3 regions of the Clostridium budayi genome follow, and region 3 is predicted to be linked to each of the others. Evidence: riboswitches for the same ligand, from Rfam matches in the RefSeq annotation. Region 3 holds a riboswitch; each other region holds the start of a gene.
What was found. A riboswitch is a leader RNA that binds a small molecule or an ion and turns the genes downstream of it on or off. The one in region 3 is predicted to bind thiamine pyrophosphate.

Region 1: another riboswitch for thiamine pyrophosphate. It lies ahead of thiT (energy-coupled thiamine transporter ThiT); the one in region 3 lies ahead of thiW (energy coupling factor transporter S component ThiW).
Region 2: another riboswitch for thiamine pyrophosphate. It lies ahead of tenA (thiaminase II); the one in region 3 lies ahead of thiW (energy coupling factor transporter S component ThiW).

What each region holds. Positions count from the first base shown of each region.
Region 1 is NZ_AP042456.1:2,844,826-2,848,114, forward strand. It holds gene ACZ5TJ_RS13755 (cyclase family protein) at 1-562, opposite strand, end outside; gene ACZ5TJ_RS13760 (Tim44 domain-containing protein) at 586-1,362, opposite strand; TPP riboswitch at 1,596-1,703, shown strand; gene thiT (energy-coupled thiamine transporter ThiT) at 1,743-2,426, shown strand; gene ACZ5TJ_RS13770 (hypothetical protein) at 2,478-3,289, opposite strand, start outside.
Region 2 is NZ_AP042456.1:1,081,048-1,084,336, forward strand. It holds gene hydG ([FeFe] hydrogenase H-cluster radical SAM maturase HydG) at 1-249, shown strand, start outside; gene hydF ([FeFe] hydrogenase H-cluster maturation GTPase HydF) at 267-1,454, shown strand; TPP riboswitch at 1,501-1,610, shown strand; gene tenA (thiaminase II) at 1,766-2,431, shown strand; gene thiT (energy-coupled thiamine transporter ThiT) at 2,434-3,036, shown strand; gene ACZ5TJ_RS05045 (DEAD/DEAH box helicase) at 3,109-3,289, shown strand, end outside.
Region 3 is NZ_AP042456.1:865,724-869,012, reverse strand. It holds gene thiM (hydroxyethylthiazole kinase) at 1-506, opposite strand, end outside; gene thiD (bifunctional hydroxymethylpyrimidine kinase/phosphomethylpyrimidine kinase) at 530-1,333, opposite strand; gene thiW (energy coupling factor transporter S component ThiW) at 1,347-1,877, opposite strand; TPP riboswitch at 1,961-2,071, opposite strand; gene ACZ5TJ_RS03985 (SdpI family protein) at 2,260-2,604, shown strand; gene sdaAA (L-serine ammonia-lyase, iron-sulfur-dependent, subunit alpha) at 2,837-3,289, opposite strand, start outside.

The DNA.
Region 1 (3,289 bases), 1.0 Mb from region 3:
TTTCAAATGAATTATCCAAAATATCTAGGTTACATAAATTTTCTATTATTATCTTATTTTTTGACAATAAGTTTTTATGATTATATAACTCTTCACTCTTTTCACTATCTATTGATATACAATCTATGCCTATTCCTGTCAAACTTTTAATATTTCCGAGGAAATTTGAAGCTTCATAAGTTAATGTTGGATAATCAACAAAATATCTTTCACTATTAAAATACCTTTCCCAACCTGTTTTTAATATTAAATAGTCGCAATTTAATATATTATCTTTATATTTTTCTAAAACTTCTAAATCTATAACACTTGAATTTCTGCAATCTATTATATAAGCATTACCTATAAATTCTTTTATATCAAAATCATCTAAATTATATCCATCTTCATATATATGCTTTGGTACATCCATATGAGTTCCTGTATGAGTAGATAGATATAATGAAGATACATTATATCCGTCTACCTTAACATTATATAAATTTTCTTTTTTAAAACTTTCTTCTTCTGAATAAGATGTCATTCCATTTTTATAGGTTTGGGTTAAATCATATACTTCCATTAATTATATCCTATCCTTTTAAATTATTTTATTTGTCCACTTGAGAAACTATCCATACTATCTATTTCATTAACTTGTCTTATCTCATCTAATACCCACCTGTCTCCATTTCTAATAAATCTCCAAAACTCTTCAAAACTACTTCTTTTTCTTGGATCTCCAGATACTATTTCATTAGTATTCTCATTTAGCATATAATCTATCATACGTGCTTTTATACTTACCCATAACACATCTTTTGAATTATCATCTGAATTTAATGCACTTATAGGATTAATACTTATAAGTTCTATTTCCCTTAATATATTCTTCTCACCTTTTAATTTCATCCATTCAGTCTTACTTTTGTGAAGTCTATAAAGATTTTCACTCATATACTCTTTTGCTAAATCTTGATTTCTCTCTGTCCATGCATATTGTATTTTATAAAAAGCTTCATCAATATTGGATATAATTTTATCATAGTCCCAAGCCTTATCTAATTTAGCAAACTCCTTCATGGCTATTTTGCTTTGATGCTTTTTTTGCTTAACCTTAGCAGTATGCTTAATTCCAGCAGCACCACCACCTACTGTTAATATTCCAAACCCTACAAATACTATAAATCCTATTGGTGAAGTTCTAGTACTTCCACCAGAACTAGTGTGGCTACTACTTGAGGATCTTCCACCTCCTCCGCCACCTCCACCTCCGCCACCGCCGCCTCCACCGCCGCCGGCTCTAGCAAATGCTAATGTAGAAGGTAATAATATACTCATTAACAACATCATCAAAATGACCTTTCTCAAGTTTCTCTTCAAAATTCCGTCCTCCTATTTATGTTATTAATTTTAATTATATTCCAATAAAAATACTATCTTCAACCTTTTAGTATTTAATTCATAATTTGGTAACTATACTAATCCTATTTAGTCTTATCTTATAAATTTTAGACCTTATTTTTATATAATTTCATTTTTAACCATTGCATTTTTGTATTTTATTGACATTTATTTCGATTAATATTAAAATTAACTTATAATTAAATATTTTAAGAATGTGCTAGGGGTGCCAAAAAGATTGGCTGAGAGATGTATTTATTACATTAACCCTTTAACCTGATCTGGGTAATACCAGCGTAGGAAAGCCGTGAGTAGTTTTTTCATACGTCCTTCTAGCACAATTATAGGAGGTTTTTTTTATGGATTTTTTTACTGATTGGGGAGAAAGATTTAGTAAACTCTATACTAATATCCCTGAAAAATTTAAGGAGATTGTTTCAAGTCCCCTTACAATAATAACAATTATAGGTTGCTTAGTTTTATTCTTTGCTTTATTTAAATTTAGAAAGATTAAGCTAAATGCTAAAATAATTACTCACATATCAATAGCTTTAGCTCTTTCAGTTATATTAAATGTGTTTAGAATATATAGATTCCCTCAAGGAGGTAGTATAACTTTAGGTTGTATGCTACCAATTCTTATAATAACTTTTGCTTATGGAAAAGAAATTGGTTTTTTAACAGGATTTTTATATGGCTTACTTAACCTTTTAACTGATCCATATATAATACATCCAGTTCAAATGTTATTTGACTATCCACTACCTTCAATGGCTATGGGACTTGCAGGATATTTTAGAGACAAGCGTACCTTAGGTATATTTGTAGCTTTCTTTGTAAAGTTTTTATGTCACTTTATATCAGGTGTTGTATTCTTTGCTTCATCTTCACCAGAAAGCATGGGACCTATAATTTACTCATTAGCAGTAAATGTTCCTATAGTATTTGGAGAAATGATTATATGTATGGTTTTAATTAAATTTATTCCTTTAAATAGATTAATTAAAACAATTAATCCTGATTATAAATTAAAAACTGTATAATAAAAAACCTATAAGCTATTTACATTTTAGCTTATAGGTTTTTTTATATAATTAAATGCACTTATTTATATCATTTTCTCTATTTCTTTTTATTATATAGATTATAATACCCATTAAAGTTATTATAGTTACTATATCTCCTACTTTCATAAGAATAGTTCCCGTATAGTCAACTTTTAAATGTCCTTCTTTTATATTACCTAGATTAACTCTAACAACCATATCTTTGCTATGAGTTACTTTTCCTTTTTCTATTTTACTGCCGTCCTTTGAAGTTATTTCAAAAGTATATCCTTTATAATATAAAAGTGGTAATTCTATATAACTTCCATCCTTGCTAACTTTATAATCTAAATTTATAAGAGTTCCTTTTTTATTATAATTATTATATTTAAATTGTTTATCATTACTTGTTACAATAGGACCTCTTTTCTTAAGTTTGCTTTTAGACGCACCTTCTGGCATATACTCACCAGCTCCTATTGATGCACTATATTTTTGAGAAAAGTTAGTAAAATCTATATTTTTAAGTCTACTTGCTTTTATATATTTAACTGTAGTCATTAAAGGTATAATTGAAATAATAGATATTAATATTACAACTATTGTCTTGTTTATCTTCTTAGGCATTAAAGAATCTACAGCATATCCAAGTGTTATTGCAAGAAGTGGTGTTGCTATTAAATTAAGTCTCCATGCAAATTGTATATTGTTATAAATAGATATATTATTGCAAATAGCATGTAATACAGGTGTTTTTAATGTTAATGCAAATGATATACCACCAGCTATAAAACAAGTAGTTACAAATCTATTTTTCTTTTTAAGCGGTACAAAAATATATATAAGTGATAAAAATAGTA
Region 2 (3,289 bases), 220 kb from region 3:
AGAAAAGGTAGAACAGGCGATAGATTTATGTCTCTTGCAAAGTCAGGAGAAATACAAAATGTATGTGAGCCTAATGCTATAACAACTCTTGTAGAATATGCTTTAGATTATGGTGATGAAGAATTTAGAGAAAAGGCTCTAGTTACAGCTGAAAAAGTAGCAAATGAAATTGAAAATGAAAAAACAAAAAATATTGTGTTAAATAATATTAAGAAGCTAAAAGAAGGAACAAGAGACCTTTTCCTATAATATAGGAGATGATTTGTATGAATAATACACCAAATTCAAATAGAAAACATATTGCTATTTTTGGTAATACAAATAGTGGTAAGTCTTCTTTAATGAACAAAATATTAGGACAAGAAATGTCACTAGTATCAGAAGTTGAAGGAACAACAACAGATCCAGTACAAAAAGCAATGGAACTTATTCCTGTAGGTCCTGTGCTTTTAATAGATACAGCAGGGCTTGAAGATAAGACAGAACTTGGAGAGCTTAGACTTAAAAAGACTATGGAAGTTCTAAAAAAGACTGATGTAGCTATTTTTGTAATTGATGCCTCAAGTCCAGATTTTGAATCTTTTAATAACTGGAAAATAGAAGCTTTAAAATATAATATACCTTTTATTGTGGCAGCAAATAAAGCAGAGGTTGCAAATAAGGAAATTGTAGAAACTTTAAAAGATAAATATTCAGATGTTATATGTACATCAACAGTAACTGATATTGGAATAGATAATATTAAAGAAGCTTTAGTTAAAATATTAGATAGAGAAGATGATGAAAAATCATTAATAGGTGATTTAGTACCTTATGGTGGAACTGTAGTATTAGTAGTTCCTATTGATTCAGAAGCTCCAAAAGGTAGATTAATTCTTCCACAAGTACAAGTTATAAGAGATTGCTTAGATAATGGTATAAAAAGTTATGTAGTTAGGGATACAGAACTTGAAGATGCTCTAAAAGATTTAAAAAATGTAGATCTAGTTGTAACAGATTCACAAGCTTTTAAAAATGTAAGCAAAATAGTTCCAGAAAATATTAGACTTACTAGTTTTTCAATACTTTTTGCAAGACAAAAAGGAGACTTAAAGACTTTTGTTGATGGTGTTAATAAAATAAGGACTCTAGTTCCTGGGGATAATATATTAATCTCAGAAAGCTGTACTCACAATGTATCTCATGAAGATATAGGAAGAGTTAAAATTCCAAAACTTTTAGAAAAGTTTGTTGGAGGTAAATTAAATTTCACTTATAGAGTAGGACATGATTTCCCAGATGATATTAAAAAGTATGATTTAATAATTCATTGTGGAGCATGTATGATAAATAGAAAAACTGTATTAAATAGAGTTAACCTATGTAATGAAAAAAATATTCCTATAACTAATTATGGGGTAGTACTTGCCTTTTTAACAGGAATACTTGATAGATCAATTGAAAACTTAATATAAAAAGAATTGTAAATTATATTTTACAGTTGTATAATAAAAGTAAAATTAAATAAGCTAGGGGTGCTTTTATAAAAGCTGAGAGATAGTTATTATAGACTATTAACCCTTTAACCTGATATGGATAATGCCAACGGAGGGAAGCGTACTATTTTATATAAATTACTATTTATATTGTAATTTATGGCTTTCTGTGTATTTTTACATAGAAAGCCTTTTTTAGTTAGATTAAAGAAGATTATATTCCTAAGTATGTGTATATCATAGGGAGATAATCTTCTTTTTTTATAAAAAATAAAAAAGGAGTGTAAAATATGAAATTTACAGATTATTTATTTGAAGAAAGTAAGGAAATTTTTGATGCTTATTTAGAGCATCCATTTTTAAAGGAGCTAGGAGAGGGAACTTTAGATAAGAATAAGTTTAGAGAGTATCTTATTCAGGATTATCTATACTTAAAAGATTACGCTAAAGTTTTTTGTCAAGGTGTTATTAAGTCTAATAGCATGGAAGAGATGAAATTTTTCTATGGCTCAATTAAAGGAACAATGGAAGATGAAACAGCAGTACATATAAAGTACTTACAAGGTTTTGGTATAAGCCCTAAAGATGCAGAAAAGAAAGAAACTAAATTGACTAATAAAAGTTATACAAGTTATATGTTAGGACAAGCTTTAACAGGAGATGTATATGATATTATAGCAGCAGTGCTTCCTTGCACATGGAGTTATTATTACATAGGTAAAAAATTATTAGAAAAGTATCAAGATAAGCTAGAAAATAATTTTTATAAAGCTTGGATAGAAATGTATTCATGTAAAGAGTATGAGGATTTTACTAATGATTGGATCAACTTTACGAATGATAAATGCAATAATTTAAGCAAAGAGAAGAAGGAATATCTTAAAAATATATTTATAACATCAAGTATATACGAGATGAAGTTTTGGGATATGGCATATGAAAAGGAAGAGATATAAAAATGATAATTAACATAATAATAGTTTTAGTAACAACTTTGATATTTATTTTTTATTTATATAACTTAAGAAAACATCCACTTACAACAAAAAATTTAGTAGCAGTAGGAATGTATTCATCAGTAGCTTTTTTACTATATTTAATACACTTTATAACCTATCCACAAGGTGGAGGTATAACTTTGTTTTCAATGCTTCCTATAATGCTTCTATCAATATTTTATGGAACTACAGTTGGAGTTACTGGAGGGCTTATATTTGGGTTCTTAAAATTATTAAATGGAGCATTTATAGTTCATCCTGTACAATTTTTATTAGATTATATTTTAGCAAATATGGCACTTGGACTTACAGGTGTATTTAAAGGAGATAAAAGACTAAATATTAATTTAGGGGCTATTATCTCGGTAGCTTTAAGTGTATTTATATCAATATTATCAGGAGTAATATTTTTTGGGCAATATGCACCTAAAGGAATGAATGTATGGTTATATTCATGTATTTATAATATAAGCAGTGCAGGAGTTGAGGGGATTTTAACGATAATAGTTATGAATTTACTTCCAATTAAGAAACTTAAAAATATGGCAAATAGAGGAAAATAAAATCTAAATTTTTTTACTAAAGCTTTTTATGTTATATTAATTATATAAAATAAAAAGCTTTAGGAGAAAGAAATGAAAAACGGATTTGAAAAATTTAATTTAAGCAAGGAAATTATTAATTCATTAAATGATTTATCATATACTAAACCTACAGAGGTTCAAGATCTTGTAATAAAAGAAGCATTGTTAAACAAAGATCTAATAGTAAAATCTCAAACAGGAAGTGGAAAAACAGCAGCTTTTGGTATTCCAT
Region 3 (3,289 bases):
GTTACAACTATTAAGCAATTATTTTCATTAGAATATTTTCTTAAATTTCTTCTAAGTTCATCTGTATATTCACCATCATCTAAAGAATCTATTCCAATAAAATCGCTTTTAAGACCTATAATATTTTTTATTTCAGTTAAATTACCTTTAATTAAAGTAACTCCTATCTTTAAAATATTTTTTATTAAGTCTTTTCTTAAGCCTGTTACATGTACTCCAACTGGATCTAATACTACAGGGATATTATTTTCTTTAGCTACATTAGTTCCAACTATCATGCTTTCTTCTTTCTTATATCCCATTGTTCCTATATTTACATGTAAGCAATTAGATATACTTGTACCTTCTTTTATTTCTCTTATATCGTCAATCATCATTGGTTTTCCACCATATGAAAGTATCGTTTGCGCTACATCATTCATAGTTACATTATTAGTTATTGAATCAACTAACGGATCCTTTACTTTTCCCATACTCGCTCTTTCTAAAATTTCTCTTATATCCAAAATTCTATCCCCCTAAATTTTGATTATTCTATATTAGCTAATTTATATAATTCATAAAAATGATTAGTTGGTCCTACCCCATGACCAAGTTCTATACCATGTTCAATGGCTACTGTTACGTATCTTTTTCCTTCTTTAACAGCATCTTTTATATTCATTCCCTTAGCAAGATTTGCAGCTATAGCTGATGATAATGTACATCCTGTTCCATGAGTATTTTTATTATCTATTCTTTCTTGTTTATAATAAATAAAATTCTCTCCATCATATAAAAGGTCTGTTGCATCATCTTCTAAATGTCCACCCTTAACTAATATATATTTTGGTCCAAGTTCCTTTAATTTTACTGCTGCCTCTTTCATTTCATCTAATGTTTTAATCCTTACTCCAAGTATTTCTTCTGCTTCTGGAAGGTTTGGTGTTATTAATGTTGCTATAGGAAATAGTTCATTTATTAATGTTTCTTTTGCATTATCTGATAAAAGCTTAAACCCACTTTTTGATACCATAACTGGATCTAATACTATTTGTGGAATATCCTTTATTTCTTTTAACGCTTGTCCTATTGCTTTAATTGATTCTATTTTTGAAACCATACCTATCTTTATTGCATCTACTCTAATATCATCAAATATAACTCTTATTTGATCTCTTATCATATCCTCATTTATATCTTGAATTCCAAAAACTCCTTGTGTATTCTGTGCTGTAATTGCAGTAATTACACTCATTCCAAATACTCCATTTGCTGAAAAACTTTTTAAATCTGCTTGAATTCCAGCTCCTCCTGAACAATCTGATCCTGCAATTGTTAATGCTCTAAACATAATTATCATCCTCTCAATTAATTAATTTTTTATCTTCTATTAATGTTTTCTCATAAATTCCAAGTGTCTTTTTAATAATTGGTATACTTATAAGCATATAGGCACAAATTGCTCCAACAATACAACTTGAAGAAAATGGTACTATATATAAAAATAATGACCCTTCTTTCCCAAGAAATAATGAAGCTACTGGATATGCAAGCATTGCACCAATTATTCCAGTACCTATAACTTCACCAATGACAGCTACAAAAGTATTCTTAAACTTTTTATAAAGTAAGCCTGCAAGTAATGCCCCAATCATACTTCCTGGAAATGCAAGCAAACTTCCTGTACCTAAAATATTTCTAATAAGAGATGCTATAAATGCATTCAATATAGAAAATACAGGTCCTAGTGTTACTGCTGAAACTACATTTATGAAATGTTGAATTGGTGAAATTCTAGCTCCTAAAATCGGTATAGAAAATGTACCAAATACAGTTGCTACAGCTATCAATAAGCCACTTAAGGCTAACTTATAAGTTAGATTTTCTTTCCTCACAATAAACTATCCCCCTTTTTAAGTATTAAAAAAAGAGCATAACCTAATTACGTAAGGTTACACTCTATCCATCAATATATTTATTCATAAACAAAAGGCATCCCTACGATGGTACTAACCATATCAGGTAATAAGGGTTTAGAAATTAAAATTTCAATCTCAGCCAAAAGCTTATGGCTCCCCTAGCTCTATATCTAATTATTTCTATTTAATTCTATACCAAATTTTTAATATAGTCTACACATTCTAAAATATTTTATAAAATTATCCACAAATATATTACAGTTTAACAAATTTATAAAAACGTTTTCACACATGCTTTTTCTATGTTATATTATAAATATAGATAGAATATAATTTTACATAAAACGGAGGCGATTTTATGAATATTCTAAAATATTATATTGATTTTTTAGTTCCAGTTATAATGATTATTTTAGGAGGTGCTTTTTTAATTAATCCACCTGATATTATTAATGAACACTGTGGATTTAGGAGCAAACGCTCAATGAGCTCTAGAAAAGCTTGGCTATTTGCAAATACTAATCTCGGAAAACTATGGGTAATATTTGGAATTATATCATCTGCACTTATATTAATATTAAAACTAGGTTTCTCATTAAATCCTTCAATAATTTCATTAATCGGATTATCGTTTTCAGTAATTTCAATGCTTCTATCAATTTTCATAGTTGAAGAAGAGTTAAAGATAAAATTCAAAAATTAATAAAAAAGAGTGATTAATAAATTTTTTATTAATCACTCTTTTTTATTTTATATTTATAAATCTATATATTAAGAACATAAAAGTTTTACAATTAACTTCAATTTTCTGATAAAGTAGTGCAAATAGATGAGAGAGTAATATGATACTAGCGGACTGGAGTGCATTAGGCACTTCCGGAGCATAAATCATATTAGCCTCTTATCTATATTTGCACGGTAATTTCTCCTAAATCTTAGTTATCACCAAAAACTTTTTTCTTAAGTTCAATTCCTGTCTTTGTTATTGCAACTCCACCCATTGCAGTTTCTCTAAGTTCAGGTGGTAATTGTCTTCCTACTTTATACATTGCAGATACTGTATCATCGAAAGGTATCTTAGATTCAACACCTGCCATAACTAGGTCTGCCATACAAAGTGCGCTTATAGCACCGGATGCATTTCTCTTTGCACATGGTATTTCAACAAGTCCAGCAACAGGGTCACAAACAAGTCCTAAAATATTTTTAAGAACTATAGCTGCTGCATCTAAACTCATCTTTGGAGTTCCACCCATCATATATACTACAGCAGCAGATCCCATAGCGGCTGCTGATCCACATTCTGCTTGACATCCACCTTCAGCACCAGATACTGTTGCATTCATTGCAATTATTGTTCCAACTGCAGCAGATGCAAAAAGCGCCAT